DNA from 2 places in the Pseudomonas sp. GW821-FHT03C07 genome. Region 1 is predicted to be linked to the other one. Evidence: predicted binding sites of a transcription regulator. Region 1 holds the regulator's gene; the other holds the start of a gene.
What was found. The regulator FliA, encoded in region 1, starts transcription of late flagellar genes. The targets are predictions, from matches to a motif close to CTAAAGTTTNNNNNNNNNNNGCCGNTAA.
Positions count from the first base shown of each region.

Region 2: AC07VG_RS07600 (methyl-accepting chemotaxis protein) is a predicted target of FliA. The motif match lies at 4,006-4,033, and genes of this name have one in related genera.

Region 1 covers NZ_JBWKUQ010000003.1:89,618-104,223, forward strand. The annotation lists gene aroC (chorismate synthase) at 1-806, opposite strand, end outside; gene AC07VG_RS06570 (alpha/beta hydrolase) at 931-1,887, shown strand; gene AC07VG_RS06575 (hypothetical protein) at 2,009-2,803, shown strand; gene AC07VG_RS06580 (DUF2802 domain-containing protein) at 2,858-3,250, opposite strand; gene AC07VG_RS06585 (chemotaxis protein CheW) at 3,251-3,733, opposite strand; gene AC07VG_RS06590 (CheW domain-containing protein) at 3,807-4,700, opposite strand; gene AC07VG_RS06595 (ParA family protein) at 4,785-5,573, opposite strand; gene motD (flagellar motor protein MotD) at 5,625-6,512, opposite strand; gene AC07VG_RS06605 (flagellar motor protein) at 6,523-7,263, opposite strand; gene AC07VG_RS06610 (protein-glutamate methylesterase/protein-glutamine glutaminase) at 7,263-8,396, opposite strand; gene AC07VG_RS06615 (chemotaxis protein CheA) at 8,449-10,725, opposite strand; gene AC07VG_RS06620 (protein phosphatase CheZ) at 10,740-11,528, opposite strand; gene AC07VG_RS06625 (chemotaxis response regulator CheY) at 11,551-11,922, opposite strand; gene fliA (RNA polymerase sigma factor FliA) at 12,095-12,835, opposite strand; gene fleN (flagellar synthesis regulator FleN) at 12,832-13,665, opposite strand; gene flhF (flagellar biosynthesis GTPase FlhF) at 13,787-14,606, opposite strand, start outside.
Region 2 covers NZ_JBWKUQ010000003.1:298,829-304,502, forward strand. The annotation lists gene AC07VG_RS07580 (chemotaxis protein CheD) at 1-200, opposite strand, end outside; gene AC07VG_RS07585 (CheR family methyltransferase) at 139-942, opposite strand; gene AC07VG_RS07590 (chemotaxis protein CheW) at 939-1,466, opposite strand; gene AC07VG_RS07595 (chemotaxis protein CheW) at 1,557-2,069, opposite strand; gene AC07VG_RS07600 (methyl-accepting chemotaxis protein) at 2,073-3,740, opposite strand; gene AC07VG_RS07605 (chemotaxis protein CheA) at 4,499-5,674, opposite strand, start outside.

The DNA of each region.
Region 1 (14,606 bases):
CTGAGGAAACCTTCAGGGGTCAGCTCGTCGCGGTGTTCGGTGCCACGCTGGGCCACGCAGGCAAAACCGGCGCCGATCTCGACGCCCTTGACCGCGTTGATGCTCATCAACGCATGGGCCAGTTCGGCATCCAGGCGGTCGAAGATCGGTTCGCCGAGGCCAGGCATCACGCCTTCGGCGACCACGGTGATCTTCGCGCCGACCGAATCCTGGTCCCGCCGCAGCTGGTCCATATAGGCTTCCAGCTCGGGCACCTTGTCCGGATCGGGGCAGAAGAAAGCGTTCTGCTCCACCGAGTCCCAGGTCTTGAACGGAATTTCGATAGGGCCCAGCTGGCTCATGTAGCCGCGGATGACGATGCCCTGGCTGGCCAGGAACTTCTTCGCAATGGCGCCGGCCGCCACGCGCATGGCGGTTTCCCGGGCGGAGCTGCGACCGCCACCGCGATAATCGCGCTCACCGTATTTGTGGTGGTAGGTGTAGTCGGCGTGGGCTGGGCGGAACAGGTCCTTGATCGCCGAGTAGTCCTTGGACTTCTGGTCAGTGTTACGGATCAGCAGGCCGATGGCGCAGCCGGTGGTGCGGCCTTCGAAAACCCCCGAGAGGATTTCCACCTCATCGGCTTCCTGGCGCTGGGTGGTATGGCGACTGGTGCCCGGCTTGCGCCGGTCGAGATCGCGCTGCAGGTCGTCCAGGGACAGCTCCAGGCCCGGAGGGCAGCCGTCGACAATGGCGACCAACGCCGGGCCATGGCTTTCGCCTGCGGTGGTGACAGTGAACAGCTTGCCGTAAGTATTGCCGGACATGCAGGGCGCTCCGCGAATCGAGTCTAGATCAAGCGTGCCAGTATACGCGGGCTATCCCCGTAGTTCATCCTCGAACCTTATCCTCGGTTGCGAGTCGAACCGACACTCTGTAAATGATGGCGTGATGATGCTGCGATTGATTCTGCTGGCCCTGACCCTGTTCACCGGTTTTGCCCAAGCCTCCGTGCTGCTACAACAACCGATCACCCTGGACACCGGCAGCGGCGAGCTGTTCGGCTCATTGCTGCTGCCCCGCTCGGACGCACCGGTGCCGGTGGTACTGATCGTCGCCGGCTCCGGGCCCACCGACCGCGATGGCAACAACCCCGACGGCGGTCGCACCGACAGCCTCAAGCGCCTGGCCTGGGTGCTGGCCAGTCACAATATCGCCAGCGTGCGCTTCGACAAGCGCGGCGTGGCCGCCAGCATGGCCGCCGCCCCCGACGAGCGCACCCTGAGCATCGAAGGCTATACGGCGGATGTCGTGGCCTGGGGCGAAAAACTCAAGGCCGACCGGCGATTCGGCCCGCTGATCCTGCTCGGCCACAGCGAGGGCGCGCTGATCGCCACCCTGGCGGCCGCCAAGCTGGACGCCGCGGCATTGATCAGTGTCGCCGGCAGCGGCCGTCCGGTAGACCGCGTGGTACGCCAGCAACTGGCCAATAACCTGCCGCCAAGCTTGATGCTACGGGCCAATAAACTGCTCGACAGCCTGAAGGCCGGGCACCTGGACAACAATATCCCGGCGCCGCTGATGCCGATTTTCCGCCCCAGCGTCCAGCCTTACCTGATCAGCCTGTTTCGCCAGGACCCGGCGGCAGCCTTCGCCCACCTGAAGATCCCCGCGCTGATCGTCCAGGGCCGCAACGACATCCAGGTCGGCGTCGGCGACGCGCAGGCGCTGAAGGCCGCCAAGCCGGACGCGCAGCTGGTGCTGATTGGCGGCATGAACCACGTGCTGCGCATTGTCCCCGACGACCTCAAGAGCCAGTTGGCCTCCTACAAGGACCCGCAACTACCCCTGGCCGCAGAGCTGGGCAGCCAGATCCTGGCCTTTATCGACGGGCTGACGCGCCACTGACACCCGCCCCTGCCGGGTCGGCCGATGGCTCGCACCTACAGTCCTGTCGAAAACGGCCGATAAGCCATTGCCGGTACCGATATTGTGACCGGCAAGCTGGATACGGACAGGATCTTGCCGAATGACTGAGCCCAAAGCCTCAACCGAAAACACCGCCGAAGCCGCCGAGACCCCGCCAGTGGAACTGCCATGGGCAGACGTCCAGGCCGAGCACTTCAAGTTGCTGCGCCTGGCGCCCCTGCCCACCGAGCGCAGCACCGGTGCGCGCCCACTGCGTTTTGTCCAGTTCGGCTACGCCGAGCGCCATAGCAAGGAGCGCAGCCTGCTACGCCTGGAGATCCAGCTGCCGGGACAACGGGTGCGCAAGGAACAGAACCACTTGGACATGTGGGTCGACCACAGCACCAAGCGCGTACATTTCGGGCCGGAAAGCGGCTTGCAGGTCGAACCCGCGAATCGCGGTATCGGACGTTTCCTGGCCGCTCAGGCGGCGATCTGGGCACAGAAGAAGGGGGCACACTACGTTGTCGATGGCGCCACCTTGCAAAACAAGGACGCTTTGAATGAAGACACCCGCCTGCGCCGCGATCACTTCCTGAAAGTCCAGGGTTACGAAGTGCTGTATGCCGATGCCCCCCTGCACCTCAAGGGCAGCGTCAAGGACGTGCAGGTCGGCGAACTGCGCATTCAATGGAACACCGAAAAGCTGCAATTCGTCGAAATACTGGAAGCGGCGCAGATGCTGCAAACCGCCGAGCAGAACCTGCTGGAACAGGAAGTGAAACTGCGCCAACAGGAAGAACGCGTCAGCAAGTTCAAGCGCGAAGACACCGGCCTGCGCTTCACCATCACCTGCCTGGTGGCCTTTGCGATGTTCCAGGCCGGCCTGCTGATCTGGATCGCGACCCGTCACTGACAAGTCCCGTGGCGCCCACCCAAGGGCGCCAGGGTCAGGCAGACAGCGAACGCCTCACACCCGGTGCAGCTTGCTCATCAGCTCCGCTTCGGCCTGGGTCAGGCCGCAGGACTGCGTCAGTTCATCGACGCTCGCGCCCATCCCCACCAACCGCGCCGCCTGGGCGAAAGACAGGCTCGACGGATCACGCTGCTCCAACTGGGCAAGCTTTTCCGGCAAGGGTGCGACGACGGCCCGCAGCTCGTGCAGGTCCTCGCCCATGCGCACGGTGCCGTTCTGGAAGTTATCCACCCGCCGCGCCAGTTCCTTGATGCGCTGGTCCCGCAGCGCATCGCCTTCGGCCTGCTGCGCGGCAATCAACCGCTGGTTGCGCGCGTAGAGCACAAACATCCCGACGGTCCCGACCCACAACAGGGCCAGGAGAATAACGGCGACCTCAAGAATCAATCAGATGCTCTCCAGCTCGGACCATTCTTCTTCGCTCATCATCTTGTCCAGCTCAACCAGAATCAGCAGTTCGTTGTTCTTGTTGCACACGCCCTGGATGAACTTGGCCGATTCGTCGTTGCCCACGTTCGGTGCGGTTTCGACTTCCGACTGGCGCAGATAGACCACTTCCGCCACGCTGTCGACCATGATGCCGACCACTTGCTTGTCGGCCTCGATGATCACGATCCGGGTGTTGTCGTTCACTTCGGTCGGCATCAAGCCGAAACGCTGGCGGGTGTCGATCACGGTGACGACGTTGCCGCGCAGGTTGATGATCCCCAGCACGTAGCTCGGGGCACCCGGTACCGGGGCGATCTCGGTGTAGCGCAGGACTTCCTGGACGCGCATCACGTTGATCCCATAGGACTCGTTATCCAGCTTGAAGGTTACCCATTGCAGGATCGGATCTTCGGAACTCTGTGCGGACGACGACTTATTCATACCCCTGACCCTCAATGACCGTTGATACGGTGTGTGCTCTGGCGAACCTCGCGGGGGGACCGCGAGGCCGCCGTTATTTGTTCGTTGGTTTGCTGGCTGATTTATTCGTTTGCAGGTGTTTCACCGCTCCGCTGGCGATCAGTTCGGCCAGTTCGGAGACGTCGAGCAATGCACACATGTGTTCGATGACCGTGCCCGCCAGCCACGGCCGCTGCCCACGATGGGTACGCCATTTGATTTCGTTGGGGTCCAGGCGCAAGGAGCGGCTGACCTGATGCACCGCCAGCCCCCATTCGTAGCCCTGGACCGAGATCACATATTGCAGCCCCTGGCGGAAGTCGTCGCGATAGCGGTCCGGCATCACCCAACGTGCGGTATCCAGCACTTTCAGGTTGCCGGCCTGGCTCGGCAGGATCCCGAGGAACCATTCCGGTTGACCGAACAGCGGCGTCAGCTCGTGCCCCGCCAGCGAATAGATCGAACCCAGGCACACCAGCGGCACCGCCAGGGTCAGCCCGGCCACGTCGAACAGCAGGCACTCGAAAGGCTCGGCCGCCCAATGCGGACGCTCGTCGCCCTGCACCGGCGGCGGCGGGATATTCGCGGCGGGCGGCAGATGCACCTCGACCACCGGTTCCACCACCACCACCGGGGCGACCGGCACCACCTGCGGTATCACCACCGGCACTTCCAGCACCCGCGGGGCCGGGGCCGGAGCTGGCGCCGTCACCACTGCTGCGGCGGCCATGGCCGCCGCCAAGGCATCGCGGGCCTGTTCTTCGAGCACGGCGGCCTGGAACTCGTCCAGTTCGCTGATCGGGCTCGGTTCCACCGGCACCGATACCGGCACCTCGACAGTGGCGGCGATTTCCACCGGCAACTCTTCGGTCGCCTCCTGCAACAGTGCATCCAGGTAGGATTGCAGCGCCACTTGCGGCCGTGTGGTGATTTCGACAGGACGGATCATGTGTATGCCCATGGAGATGTCCCGTTACAGTAACCTGTAAAGGGTATCGGCTGGACAGGCAGGTGACTTGAGGACTGGGTCACGTCAGGCCACCTGCGGAATGAGTTGCTGGGTCAGCAAGTGCTTGAGCAGGGCTCGATAGGCCAGCACGCCACGGCTCTTGCCGTCGAACTGCGACGGTGTCACACCGGCGCGGCTGGCATCGCGCAGGCGCGTGTCGACCGGAATATAGCCTTCCCAGATGGTCTCCGGGAACTTGTCGCGCAAGACCCGCAAGGTGCCCATGGAGGCCTGGGTCCGGCGGTCGAACAGGGTCGGCACGATGGTGTAGGGCAAGGCCTGCTTGCGCGAACGGTTGATCATCGCCAGGGTGTTGACCATCCGCTCCAGGCCCTTGACCGCCAGGTGCTCGGTCTGCACCGGCACCACCAACTGCTGGCTCGCCGCCAGGGCATTGACCATCAACACGCCGAGCAATGGCGGGCTGTCGATCACCGCGTAATCGAAGTCCTGCCACAACTGCGCCAAGCTCTTGGCGATCACCAGGCCCAGGCCGCTCTGGCCCGGCGAAAGGCGCTCGAGGGTCGCCAGGGCGGTACTCGACGGCAGCAGGGAAATCCGTTCGTCGCTGGTGGACAACAGCAATTGGCCGGGCAAGCCCGTGGGCACCGTGCCCCGATGCTGGAACAGGTCAAAATTGCTGTGTTCCAGGGTATCGGGGTCATAACCGAAATAGCTGGTCATCGAGCCGTGGGGGTCGAGGTCGACCACGACCACGCGCTTGCCCGCCTCGGCCAGCAATCCGGCTAAAGCGATGGAGGAAGTGGTCTTACCGACGCCACCCTTTTGATTGGCTACTGCCCAGACTCTCATTCAGTGTATTCCTCCCGACCGGCATCAAGCCGGTCGAGAAATAGCGCCAAGTTATAGAGCAGGTGCCGGAGATTTGACGGCGTTCTCGCGTACCGCTTGCTTTATCGCTGGCGGTGCAGTTTGTGTGCCAGCACGCTTCAAGGCCGCGTCCGGTTTTGCATTGGCGGTGCCAGTCCCCGTCAGGCTGCGACGCACGTCGAGGTTACGCGACACCACCAGCACCACCCGCCGGTTGCGCGCCCGGCCTTCGGCGGTGGCATTGTTGGCCACCGGCTGGAACTCGCCATAACCCACCGAAGCCAGGCGACCGGGGTTGACCCCATCCATGGCCATCATCCGTACGATACTCGCCGAGCGGGCCGAGGACAGCTCCCAGTTGGTGGGGTATTGCGCGGTACGAATCGGTTGGTCGTCGGTAAAGCCTTCGACATGGATCGGGTTGTCGAAGGGTTTGAGGATCTTCGCCACCTTGTCGATGATGTTGAACGCCATGTCGCTGGGCATCGCATCGCCGCTGCCGAACAGCAGGCTGGAGTTGAGTTCGATCTCGACCCACAGTTCGTTGCCACGCACGGTCATCTGGTTGGAGCTGATCAAGTCGCCGAATGCCGCGCTGATATCGTCGGCGATGCTCTTCAGCGGATCCTTGGCGCCCTGGCCGAAGGCCGCGTCGGTCTGTTCGCTGTCCTTGATCAACGGGTCGGCCGGCTTGACCGTCACCGGGCGTTCGTCACCGATGGGAATCGGCTTGAGGCTGCGATCGACGTCGCTGAACACCCCGACCAGCGCCTGGGAGATCACCTTGTACTTGCCTTCATTGATCGAGGAAATCGAGTACATGACCACGAAAAAGGCGAACAGCAGCGTGATGAAGTCGGCGTAGGAAACCAGCCAGCGCTCGTGATTCACATGCTCTTCGTGTTGGCGACGTCTGGCCATGTCTACTCCATCAGTCCATGAAGCCTTGCAGCTTCAATTCAATGGAGCGCGGGTTCTCCCCCTCGGCAATCGACAGGATGCCTTCGAGGAGCATTTCCCGGTAACGTGACTGGCGCAAGGCAATCGACTTGAGCTTGCTCGCCACCGGCAGCAGCACCAGGTTGGCACTGGCCACGCCGTAGATGGTGGCGACGAAGGCCACGGCAATGCCGCTCCCCAGTTGCGAGGGGTCGCCGAGGTTACCCATCACGTGAATCAGGCCCATCACCGCACCGATGATGCCGATGGTCGGCGCATAGCCGCCCATGCTTTCGAAGACCTTGGCGGCCTCGATATCACGGCTTTCCTGAGTGTAGAAATCCACCTCCAGAATGCTGCGAATGGCTTCCGGCTCGGCGCCATCGACCAGCAGTTGCAGGCCTTTGCGCGAGTAGGTGTCGGGCTCGGCCTCGGCGACGCCTTCCAGGCCCAGCAGGCCCTCCTTGCGCGCCGTCAGGCTCCAGTTGACCACCCGCTCGACGCCGGCGGGCAGGTCGATGCGCGGCGGAAAGAGGATCCAGGCGAGAATCTGCATGGCACGCTTGAATGCACTCATCGGCGATTGCAGCAAGGCCGCGCCGATGGTCCCACCCAGCACGATCAAGGCCGCCGGACCGTTGGCCAGGGCCCCAAGGTGACCCCCTTCGAGGAAATTGCCACCAATGATGGCGACAAACGCCAGGATAATCCCGATAAGGCTCAACACATCCATCAGAGGCAGGCCTCGACCAGATGCTTGCCGATTTCATCCAGACTGTAGACCGCATCGGCCAGCTCAGCTTTGACGATGGCCATGGGCATGCCGTAGATCACGCAACTGGCTTCGTCCTGGGCCCAGATCGCACTGCCACCCTGCTTGAGCAGACGCGCACCTTCGCGGCCGTCGGCGCCCATGCCGGTGAGCACCACCGCCAGAACTTTGTCGCCATAGGACTTGGCCGCGGAACCGAAGGTGATATCCACACAGGGCTTGTAGTTCAGACGCTCATCACCCGGCAGGATTTTCACCGCGCCGCGCCCGTCGATCATCATCTGCTTGCCACCTGGCGCGAGCAAGGCCAGGCCGGGACGCAGGATGTCACCATCCTCGGCTTCCTTGACATTGATCTGGCAGAGCTTGTCCAGACGTTCGGCAAAGGCCTTGGTGAAGGCCGCCGGCATGTGCTGGATCAACACGATGGGCGCCGGGAAGCTGGCCGGCAACTGGGTCAGGACCCGTTGCAAGGCCACCGGACCACCGGTGGACGTACCGATGGCGACCAGCTTGTAGGCTTTGCGCTTCGGTGCCCCGGAAGTCGATACCGAAGCCTGTGTCGGGGCCGGGGCACGACTGGCCACCGGGGTGGTCCGCACGGGTGCCGGAGCCGGGCTGCCATAGCTGCCGGACGCCGGTGTCGGCGTAGCGGCCGGAGACGGCGCGGCGGCGGGAACACTGCTGAAGCGGCGGTTACTGCGCGAGATGCTGTGAACCTTCTCGCACAACAGTTGCTTGACCTTCTCGGGATTGCGCGAGATGTCTTCGAAATTCTTCGGCAGGAAATCCACGGCCCCGGCGTCCAGCGCATCGAGGGTCACTCGGGCGCCTTCGTGGGTCAGGGACGAGAACATCAATACCGGAGTCGGGCAGCGCTGCATGATATGCCGCACCGCCGTGATGCCGTCCATCATCGGCATCTCGTAGTCCATGGTGATCACGTCCGGCTTGAGGGCCAGGGCCTGATCGATGGCTTCTTTACCGTTGGTCGCCGTACCGACGACCTGGATGCTCGGATCCGCCGAAAGGATTTCCGAGACGCGGCGGCGGAAAAACCCCGAATCATCCACCACCAGGACCTTGACTACCATAAACACTCCGTTAGGCACGGCGGCGGACTTAAGCGCCGCCGCCGGTCCAGAATCAAATACGCCGTGCGGCGTAACGCTTGAGCATGCTCGGCACGTCGAGAATCAAGGCAATGCGACCGTCACCGGTAATGGTGGCGCCCGACATACCCGGAGTCCCCTGCAGCATCTTGCCCAGCGGCTTGATGACCACTTCTTCCTGGCCGACCAACTGATCGACGACGAAGCCGATCCGCTGGGTGCCCACTGAAAGGATCACCACATGGCCTTCGCGCTGCTCTTCGTGAGCGGCCGAGCTGACCAGCCAGCGCTTGAGGTAGAACAGCGGCAGGGCCTTGTCGCGGACAATCACCACTTCCTGGCCGTCGACCACGTTGGTGCGCGACAGGTCGAGGTGGAAGATCTCGTTGACGTTGACCAGCGGGAAGGCAAAGGCCTGGTTGCCGAGCATGACCATCAGGGTCGGCATGATCGCCAGGGTCAACGGGACCTTGATGACGATCTTCGAGCCCTTGCCCTTGGTCGAGTAGATGTTGATGGTGCCGTTGAGCTGGGCGATCTTGGTTTTCACCACATCCATGCCCACGCCACGCCCGGACACGTCGGAAATCTCGGTCTTGGTCGAGAAACCCGGGGCAAAGATCAGGTTGAAGCAGTCGGTCTCGCTCAGGCGATCGGCCGCATCCTTGTCCATCAGGCCCTTCTTCACCGCAATGCTGCGCAGCACGTCGGCGTCCATGCCCTTGCCGTCATCGGAGATCGACAGCAGGATGTGGTCGCCTTCCTGCTCGGCGGAGAGGATCACCCGACCGCTGCGGGACTTGCCCATGGCCTCGCGGTCGGCCGGTTCTTCGATACCGTGGTCGACCGAGTTGCGCACCAAGTGGACCAGCGGGTCGGCCAGGGCCTCCACCAGGTTCTTGTCGAGGTCGGTCTCTTCGCCCACCAGCTCCAGGTTGATCTCTTTCTTCAACTGCCGGGCCAGGTCGCGAACCAGGCGCGGGAAGCGGCCGAAAACTTTCTTGATCGGCTGCATGCGGGTTTTCATCACCGCGGTCTGCAGGTCGGCGGTCACCACGTCGAGGTTGGACACGGCCTTGGACATGGCCTCATCGCCACTGTTCAAGCCCAGGCGCACCAGGCGGTTACGCACCAGCACCAGTTCGCCGACCATGTTCATGATCTCGTCCAGACGCGCGGTATCGACCCGCACGGTGGTTTCCGCTTCGCTGGCGGCCGGCTTGTCACCAGCGGCGGCGGCAGGTGCCGGCGCGCGGGCCGGAGCCGGTGCAGCAGCCGGTGCCGGCGCGGCCTTGGCCGGGGCTGGCGTCGCCGCTGCCGGAGCAGGTGCCTTGGCGGCAGGCGCGGCAGCAGCGGCCGGTTTGGCCGCCACCGGCGTAGCCACCGCCGTGGTCGCGGCCACTTCGGTGAATTTGCCCTTGCCATGCAACTCGTCGAGCAGCGATTCGAATTCCTGGTCGGTGATCAGGTCACCGCTGGCGGCGCCTGTACTTTCAGCCGCCTGGGCCGAAGCCGCGGTGGTATCGAGCGCTTCGACCTTGAACGACCCCTTGCCATGCAACTGGTCCAGCAAAGCTTCGAATTCGTCGTCGGTAATATCGGTACTTTCCGGCGCACCGCTGGCGGCAGCTGGGGCTGCCGGCGAAGTCGGTGCCGCGACCGCATCCGGGGCGAACTGGCCCTTGCCGTGCAACTGGTCGAGCAGCGATTCGAACTCGGCATCAGTGATTTCATCGCCGCCAGCCTCGCCCGGCGCCGCCCCCACGGCCATGGCTTTTGGTGCCTCGGCTGCGGCCTTGACGCTGTTCAGGGAGTCGAGCAGCAATTCGAATTCATTGTCGGTGATGTCACCAGACTCGCTTTCAGCGACCGCTTCAGGCACCACGGCCTCGGCCACCGGCGCGGCCACGACTTCGGCAGCCGCCGGTTCCGCCAGACGCGCCAAGGCCGCCAGCAGTTCCGGGGTTGCCGCAGTGATCGGGCCACGTTCGCGCACTTCGCTGAACATGCCGTTCACCGCATCCAGCGCTTCCAGGACCACGTCCATCAGCTCCGAGTCGACACGTCGCTCACCCTTGCGCAGGATGTCGAACACGTTCTCGGCGATGTGACAGCACTCCACCAGCTCGTTGAGCTGGAGGAAGCCGGCGCCCCCTTTTACAGTGTGAAAACCGCGAAAGATTGCATTGAGCAGGTCCGCATCATCAGGCCGGCTTTCCAGCTCGACCAGTTGTTCGGACAGTTGCTCCAGAATCTCGCCGGCCTCAACCAGAAAATCCTGAAGGATCTCTTCATCGGCGCCGAAGCTCATGTGTTTGGGTGCTCCTAGAATCCAAGACTGGAAAGCAAATCGTCGACATCGTCCTGACCGGACATAACGTCTTCACGTTTATCGGCATGAATCTGCGGACCTACACCCTTGGCCAACTCATTTTGCGGATCTTTTTCGGCAAGGATGGCATCGTGATCATGCTCGATACCGGCAAAACGGTCGACCTGGCTGGCCATCAGCACCAGTTTGAGCAGGTTGCTTTCCACTTCGGTGACCATTTGGGTCACGCGCTTGATCACCTGACCGGTAAGGTCCTGGTAATCCTGGGCCAGCAGAATATCGTTCAGCTCGCTCGACACCGCGCGGGTTTCCTGCTCGCTGCGGGACAGGAACGTCTCGACCCGCCGCGCCAACTCGCGAAACTCCTGGGCACCGACTTCGCGCCGCATGAAACGGCTCCAGTCAGCGCCCAAGGCCTTGGCCTCCACGTTCAGGCCAGTGACCCTCGGGGTCGCACTCTCCACCAGGTCCATGGTGCGGTTGGCCGCGGCTTCCGTCAGCCTGACCACATAGGACAGGCGCTCGGTGGCGTCGGTGATCTGCGAGACTTCCTCGGCCTGCGGCATATGCGGGTCGATCTGGAAGTTGACAATAGCGCTGTGCAATTCGCGGGTGAGCTTGCCGACTTCCAGGTACAGGCCACGGTCACGGGTCTGATTCAGCTCATGGATCATTTGCACCGCGTCGCCAAATCGACCTTTTTCAAGGCTGTCGACCAGTTCGCGGGCATGTTTTTTCAGGGTTAGTTCAAAATCACCCAGTGAAGATTCGTTGTGCTCCATAGCGCCCCCGTGGTGGACTTCATCAGCCGATGCGTTCGAAGATTTTCTCGATCTTCTCTTTCAACGCCTGGGCCGTGAATGGTTTGACCACATAGCCGTTTACACCGGCCTGGGCAGCTTCGATGATCTGCTCGCGCTTGGCTTCGGCCGTGACCATCAACACCGGCAGGTGCTTGAGCTTTTCATCGGCACGCACGTGGCGCAGCAGATCGATGCCGGTCATGCCGGGCATGTTCCAGTCAGTGACCAGAAAGTCGATGCTACCGCTGTTGAGGACGGGAATCGCGGTAGTACCGTCGTCCGCCTCAACCGTGTTGGTGAACCCGAGGTCACGCAACAGGTTCTTGATGATCCGCCGCATCGTTGAAAAATCGTCAACGATGAGGATTTTCATGTTCTTGTCCAATTCGACCTCCAAGCAGTCTTAAACGCGTTCAGCACCTGGACGCGCTGTTCAATCAATTCGGCACAGCACTCAACGACTGCATGGAAACCTCATCCGGCCGAGTCTCCCACAGGGCGTCAAACGCCATGTCGGTCTCGTTCGCAGTGTTCCCGCACTGCCTTCAACGCGCTCGCCACTCCCCCAAACGCCCCCGCAAGCGGGCCGCGCACTGGCTGTGTAACTGGCTGACTCGCGATTCGCTGACCCCCAGCACCTCACCAATTTCCTTGAGGTTCAGCTCTTCGTCGTAGTACAGCGCCAACACCAGTCGCTCACGCTCCGGCAAATTGGCAATCGCATCCGCCAGCGCCGCCTGGAAGCGTTCATCTTCCAGATCGCGCGACGGTTCGAGATGAGCACTCGCGCCGTCCTCGTGCAGCCCTTCATGTTCGCCGTCCTGCAACAGGTCGTCGAAACTGAACAGGCGACTGCCCAAGGTATCGTTCAAAATCCCGTAATAATCGTCGAGACTCAATTGGAGTTCGGCTGCAACCTCGTGATCTTTAGCGTCACGGCCGGTTTTTGCTTCAATTGCACGAATTGCGTCACTGACCATGCGTGTATTGCGGTGCACCGAACGCGGTGCCCAGTCACCCTTGCGCACTTCATCAAGCATCGCGCCGCGGATACGGATGCCGGCATAGGTCTCGAAACTGGCACCTTTGCTCGCGTCGTACTTGGTCGAGACCTCCAGCAGACCGATCATCCCGGCCTGGATCAGATCCTCGACCTGAACGCTGGCCGGCAGTCGCGCCAGCAGGTGATAGGCAATACGTTTGACCAAAGGTGCGTAACGCTCGATCAGTTCATACTGGCTGTCACGTGACGACTTGGAATACATGCGATAGCCACTGGCAGTCATAGAACCGGTCCCGCACTCGTTTGATGCACCAGACGCTCGACGAAAAACTCCAGGTGCCCCCGAGGATTGGCAGGGAGCGGCCAGGTGTCGACCTTCTGCGCGATTGCCTTGAACGCCAAGGCGCATTTCGAACGGGGAAATGCCTCATAGACCGCGCGCTGCTTTTGCACGGCCTTGCGTACACACTCGTCATAAGGAACGGCGCCGACGTATTGTAGGGCCACATCCAGGAAACGATCCGTGACCTTGGTCAACTTGGCGAACAGGTTGCGGCCTTCCTGCGGGCTCTGGGCCATGTTGGCCAGTACGCGGAAGCGGTTCATGCCGTAGTCGCGGTTGAGCAGTTTGATCAAGGCGTAGGCGTCGGTGATCGAGGTCGGCTCGTCGCAGACCACCAGCAACACTTCCTGGGCCGCGCGGACGAAGCTGACCACCGACTCGCCAATACCCGCGGCCGTGTCGATCACCAGCACATCGAGGTTGTCGCCGATATCGCTGAATGCCTGGATCAGGCCGGCATGCTGCGCCGGGCTCAGGTGCACCATGCTCTGGGTCCCCGAGGCCGCCGGCACGATGCGAATCCCGCCCGGACCTTGCAACAGTACGTCGCGCAGTTCGCAGCGGCCCTCGACCACGTCGGCCAGGGTGCGTTTGGGGGTCAGGCCGAGCAGGACGTCGACATTCGCCAGCCCCAGATCCGCATCCAGCAGCATGACGCGCCGGCCAAGCTCAGCCAGCGCCAGGGACAAATTCACTGACACGTTGGTCTTCCCGACGCCACCTTTGCCGCCGGTCACCGCGATCACCTGTACGGGATGCATGCTGCCCATGTTCTCTTCTTACCTTGTCTTGCTTAGACGGAAGGCCACATAAGTGGCTGCGCGTTCACTTGTCGGAACAATGCGTGGCAGACCATCGATGTAGGTAATTTGCAACGTCTGAATACTCATCTCAGCCCACCCGCTTCGACGGGCTGTGGTAGATATCAGCGAACATATCGGCCATGGCTTCCTCGCTGGGTTCTTCCTGCATTTGCACACTGACCGCCCTGGACACCAGTTGATGCCGGCGTGGCAGGTGCAGATCATCCGGAATACGCGGCCCGTCGGTCAGATAGGCCACGGGCAGTTCGTGACTGATAGCCAGGCTCAGCACTTCGCCGAGGCTCGCCGTTTCATCCAGTTTAGTCAGGATGCAACCGGCCAGCCCGCAGCGTTTATAGCTGTGGTAGGCGGCCGTCAGCACCTGTTTCTGGCTGGTGGTAGCCAGGACCAGATAATTCTTCGCCTTGATCCCGCGTCCGGCCAGGCTTTCCAGTTGCATGCGCAACGCCGGGTCGCTGGCCTGCAGGCCGGCGGTATCGATCAGCACCACGCGTTTGCGCAGCAGCGGATCGAGGGCCTGGGCCAGGGACTGGCCCGGGTCGACATGGGTCACCGAGACATTGAGGATCCGCCCCAGGGTCTTGAGCTGCTCCTGGGCACCGATGCGGAAGCTGTCCATGCTCACCAGCGCGATGTTCTGCGCGCCGTACTTGAGCACGTAGCGCGCCGCCAGCTTGGCCAGCGTGGTGGTCTTGCCCATGCCGGCAGGACCGACCATGGCAATCACACCGCCCTCTTCCAGTGGCTCGATCTCGGGTGTGACAATCATCCGCGCCAGGTGCGCCAGCAGCATGCGCCAGGCCTGGCGTGGCTCGTCGATCCCGGTAACCAGTTCCAGCAGGTCGCGCGACAGCGGCCCGGACAGGCCGATGCGCTGCAGACGGCGC
Region 2 (5,674 bases), 200 kb from region 1:
CACATCCCTCCCAGTAACCGCTGCGGATGCCACAGCACCAGGGCTACGCAGGACCCCAACAAGGTCCGCAAGCGCAGTTGCCGTCCGCCGAACACCACTTCGCCGGGTTGCAGGAAATGCTCCACCACCTCAGGCGCTTCACGCTGCGGGCTTGCGGTAGACGGAGGGTTTGACCAACTGCACATCATCGGTAATTCCATTCAGGCTCTCCGAATGGCTAATGACGAAGTAACCACCGGGTTTGAGGTGCTTGAGCAGACGCTGCACCACCTGAGACTTGGTCTGGTTGTCGAAATAGATCATCACGTTGCGCAGGAAAATCACATCGAACTGACCCACCGCGGGTATCGGGTTGTTCAGGTTGAGCGCGGTGAAATCGATGCGCGATGTCAGCGCCGGATCCACCATGAAAATGCCGGAGTTACTGCCGACACCTTTGAGGCAGTACTTGTTCAACAGCGCTTCGGGAATGCCCTTGATGGCATCCAGCGGGTAGCGCCCGGTGCGGGCCTTGTCGAGGACCCGGCTACTGATATCCGAAGCGAGGATCTCCCACGGCCGCGTGCCCAGGCTATCGGCCAGGACCATGGCCAGGGTGTAGGGTTCCTCGCCAGTCGAGCAGGCGCCACTCCAGACCCGCACCGGAGCCGGCCCCCGTAACTCGGGGAGAATGACCTCCTGGAGGAATTCGAAGTGCCTGGGCTCGCGGAAAAAATAGGTTTCGTTGGTGGTCAACAGGTCCACGGCCATCTGCAGTTCGGCCTTGTCTTTCATCAGCAGGCGATAATAGCCACCATAGGTGGTCAGCTTGAAAAACTGCAGGCGCTTGGCCAGACGGCCACTGATCAACTGTTTCTTCGCATCGGACATGCTGATGCCCGCGATCTCGCGGATCATCGAGCGAAACTGCTGGAACTCATTGTCTGAGAGAATCACATTCATGACGCCAGTCCTTGTGCCAGCGCACCCTGGGGTTGCAACACCGACCAGTCGTCCGCGCTGAGAATCTGCTCGATGTCCAGCAACAGGACGAAGCCACTACTGAGCTTGCCAATGCCCAGGACAAAGGCCGGGCTCAGGCGCCCATTGAGCGCTGGCGCGGGTTCGATCTGGTCCCGGGCGATCTCCAGCACCTCGCTGACCGCGTCGACAATGATGCCCACCAGACCGGAGCTGCCCGCTCCACGGGTTTCCAACATGACGATGCAGGTGCGTGCACTCTGCTGCGTCAGGCTACCGCCGAAACGCAGCCCCAGGTCCAGCACCGGAATCGCCGCGCCACGCAGGTTGGTCACCCCGCGAATGCTCGGCGGTGCCAGCGGCAGCGCGGTAATCGGCCCGTACTCGACGATCTCGCGGACACTCAAGGTGCCAACGGCAAACATCTCCTGGCCCAGGCTGAACGTCAGGTACTGGGTCGGCACCGCATCCCGTGGGGGCCGCAGCGGCGAATTGGATTCAGACATGGCTCACTCCCGGGGGCCGGCCGTGAACGGCCGGTCCCTTCTCAAGATTGGACAGAGGCACCCGCTTGCCCGGCGCCCGATCGACAGCACTCAGTGCAGTTGGCCGGCGATTTCGCTGACGCAGAGCACCTGGTCGACTTGCAGCAAGGTCAGGAACTCACCCCGGACCCGGACCATGCCGCGGATGAAATCCCCACGGATCCGGTTGCCGATCACCGGGGCCGGCTTGATGTCGCCCAGGTCGATCTCGATCACCTCGCTGACCGAGTCGACGACGATGCCCAGCACCTGCGCGTCGCCCTCCTGGTACACCTCGAGGATCACGATGCAGGTACGACTGCCCTGTTGCGTGGTGCCTTTGCTGAAACGCGCCTGCAGATCGATCACCGGTACCACAGAGCCTCGCAGGTTGATCACCCCACGGATAAAGTCCGGCATCATCGGCACCTGGGTGACCTGGCCGTACTCGATGATCTCGCGCACGCACAAGGTATCGATGGCGTAGGCCTCCCTGGCCGAGGTGAATGTCAGGAACTGCGCGGGCTCGCTCGCTCCCGGGTTCTGCGCCTCCGGTTCGAGGACGCTGGCGGCGACTGGGTTCATGGCTTAACTCCCGAAGCGAATGAAACCGCCCTCATGGGCATGCTCGCGGTCCTGCATGCCCCGCTGGCTGGAAGGGGCCACTCGCAGCGCCGGGGCGACCGTCGCACCGCCCTGCAGGGTGAAAAAGCCCATCAGTTCCTGCAACTGCTCGGCCTGGCTGCTCATTTCCTCGGCCGTGGCCGCCAGTTCCTCGGAGGCCGAGGCATTCTGCTGGGTAATCTGGCTCATCTGCGACATGGCCCCATTGATCTGTTCGGAGCCAATCGACTGCTCCTCGGAAGCGGCGGCAATTTCCTGGACCAGGTCGGAGGTCTTGGTGATCGAGGGCACGATTTCATCCAGCAGGCTGCCCGCGCGCTCGGCCAGGGCCACGCTGTTTTTCGCCACCTGGCCGATCTCCTGGGCCGCGATCTGACTCCGTTCGGCCAGCTTGCGCACCTCGGCCGCGACCACGGCAAAGCCCTTGCCATGCTCACCGGCGCGGGCCGCTTCAATCGCCGCGTTGAGCGCCAGCAGGTTGGTCTGATAAGCAATCGAGTCAACGATGCCGATCTTCTCGGCAATGGTTTTCATCGCCGAGACAGTGTCTTTCACCGCCTGCCCACCTTCGCTGGCTTCCTTGGTGGCCTTGCCCGCCATGCCGTCGGTGACTTTGGCGTTCTCGGTGTTCTGGGCAATCGAAGCCGACATCTGCTCCAGCGACGCCGAGGTTTCCTCGACCGAAGCCGCTTGCATCGACGCCGACTGGCTGATGCTTTGCGCGGTGGCGGAAATCTCTTCCGAAGCACTGGACAGCGAATCGGCGGAACTGCGCACTTCACCGATGATTTGCGAGAGCTTGCCGACCGTCTCGTTGACCGAGTTTTTCAGGTCTTGCAGGCTGCCCTGATAATGCCCCTTGACGCTGCGGGTCAGGTCGCCGCCGGACAGCGCCGCCATGACTTCCATCGCCTCGCTGAGCGGGGCGACGATCGAGTCCAGAGTGCTGTTGACGCCCTCGACGATGCGGCGGAAGTCGCCCTGGTGCCGAGCGCTGTCGGCGCGGGTGTCGAGTTTGCCGACCACGGCATCCTCGCTCAACCGGCGAGTGTCTTCGACCAGCGCCTGGATATTGCTGCGCAACTGCTCGATGTGCTCGTTGATAAAGGCTTTCTTGCCGGGGAAACGGGCCAGGGGCGCCGACAGATCGCCCTCGCCGAACGCGCGGATACAGGCCATGGCTTGTTTCTTCACGCTGATGTGGCCGTTGACCATATCGTTGATGCCCTGGGCGATCTGACGGTAGGAACCCTGGAATTTCTGCGCATCGATCTGCACATCGATGTCGCCTTTCTCATGCTCGTCCGACATCCGGCGCATCTCTTCGATCAAGGTCATGATCGTGCTGCGCAGGTGTTCGATGGTGACATTGATAAAGGCTTTCTTGCCGGGGAAAGCCTGGAGCGGCGCGCCCAGATCGCCCTCGCTGATCGACTTGATGCAGGCCATGGCTTGTTTCTTCACGCTGATATGGCCGTTGACCATAGTGTTGATCCCCTGGGCCATCAGTCCGTAGCTTCCGGCGAAACGGCCGGCCTCGATCTGCACCTCAATGTCGCCTTTATCGTGCTCGGCGGACATGTGGTTCATTTCCGTGATCAGCTGGTTCAGGGTGCCGCTCAGTTGCTGCATGGAACCCAGCAAGCCCGAAGCGGTTGCAGCATTGCCACTGGTCATGGCTTCCAATTGACCGGTGACCAGGCGATCGGTCAGAACCCGGACTTCATCCGGCTCCCCCCCCAGGGTGCGCAACAAGCCTCGAGCCAGGAAAACGCCCAGCAGGATGGTGACCAGCAGGGTGACGCCCCCCACCAGGACCACGGTATAGAACGCGGTCTGCTCCGTGGCGGTCGCGGCCTGGGCCGCCTTGCTGCCCAGCTCCAGGTTGTACTGGCGCATATCGCTCAAGGCCGCGGTGACTTTATCCAGAGCCGCTTCGCTGTCGAGCAACAGGCCGCGCGCCGCTGCCTGATCACCCCCTTTGAGCAGGCTGTCGAAACGTTCCAGGCCATGGTTATAGCCATCGATGCGACTGCGCAGGCTATTGAGCAACGCCGTGTCATGATCGTCGGAAATCAACTCTTTCTGATAGCGATCCAGTGCCTGGGTCACCGACGCCTGAGCCTTGTCGAGCGGCGAAGAGCGGCTGTCGAGCGGCGCGGAAAGACTCTGCCACTGATGAACGTGGCTATCGGCCAGGGTCTCGGCCACCTGGTCCAGCAAGACCACACTGGGAACCGTATTGACTTGGGCATAGCTGGCCATGGTTCTGACCCCGCCCATCAGGTAGAGGCTGACGGCCCCCAGGATCAGGATGCCCAGCAGGGCGGACGCGACCAACAGCGAGATATTCTTTTTGACGGTCATGAGGCTGCACTCCAGGGTGAAGGCTATTGAGTCAGTTCAGGGCTGAGGGTCGTGCCGTGCTTCTGCTGGCTGGCGACTTGCCCAAGTAAGTTGGGAATATCCAGGATCAGCGCCACCGCGCCGCTCCCTAAAATGGTGAAACCGCCCAATCCATGGGCCCTGCCGAACAGCTTGCCCAGCGGCTTGATCACGGTCTGGAATTCACCCAACAGTTGATCAACCACAAGCCCCACCCGAACGCCGGCGTAATGCACTACCACAATGTTTTCACGGCCATGGTGCGGCTCGTTGATGGCAAACATCTCCCGTAGCCGCAGGACCGGCAGCACCGAGCCGCGCAGGTCCAGATAGTCTTGGTTGTTGCGATCATCGGCGCTCAGCTCGATACACTCCTCGACCATGTCCAGGGGCACCACATAAGAGGCCTTGCCGACCCCGATGAGAAAGCCATCGATGATCGCCAGGGTCAGTGGCAGACGGATGCGCACCGTGGTGCCGACGCCCTCCTCGCTTTCCAGATTGACGCTGCCGCGCAGCGCAAGGATGTTTCGCTTCACCACATCCATGCCCACGCCGCGTCCGGAGAGGCTGCTGACCTGCTCGGCGGTGGAAAAACCCGGCTCGAAAATCAGGTTGAGAATGTCCTTGTCCGCCAGCACCTGCCCTTCGGCCAGCAGCCCCCGCTCCCGGGCCTTGGCCAGAATCCGTTGTTTGTTCAGGCCACCACCGTCGTCGGAGACTTCGATGACAATGCTGCTGGCCTCGTGATAGGCGTTGAGGCGAACGCAGCCCTGCGCCGGTTTGCCCCGCTCGCGGCGCAGTTGCAGGGCTTCGATGCCGTGATCCATGGCGTTGCGCACCAGGTGGGTCAGGGGGTCGCCAATGCGCTCGACCACGGTCTTGTCCAGTTCGGTTTCCGCACCGTTGACCTCCAGGACAATGTCCTTGCCCAGTTCCTTGGAGACATCGCGGACCACCCGCTGGAAGCGGTTGAAAGTGGCGCCGATCTGCACCATGCGCAGGGTCAGGGCACTGTCGCGCACCTCCTCGACCAGACGCGACAGGGAACTGGCGGCCTCGATCATCTCGCCGATACCGCTACGCACCGCCACCAGGTTGGCACCGGCGCCGGCGATAATCAGTTCGCCCACCAGATTGATCAGTTGATCCAGCTTGCCGGCATCGACGCGAATCAGGTT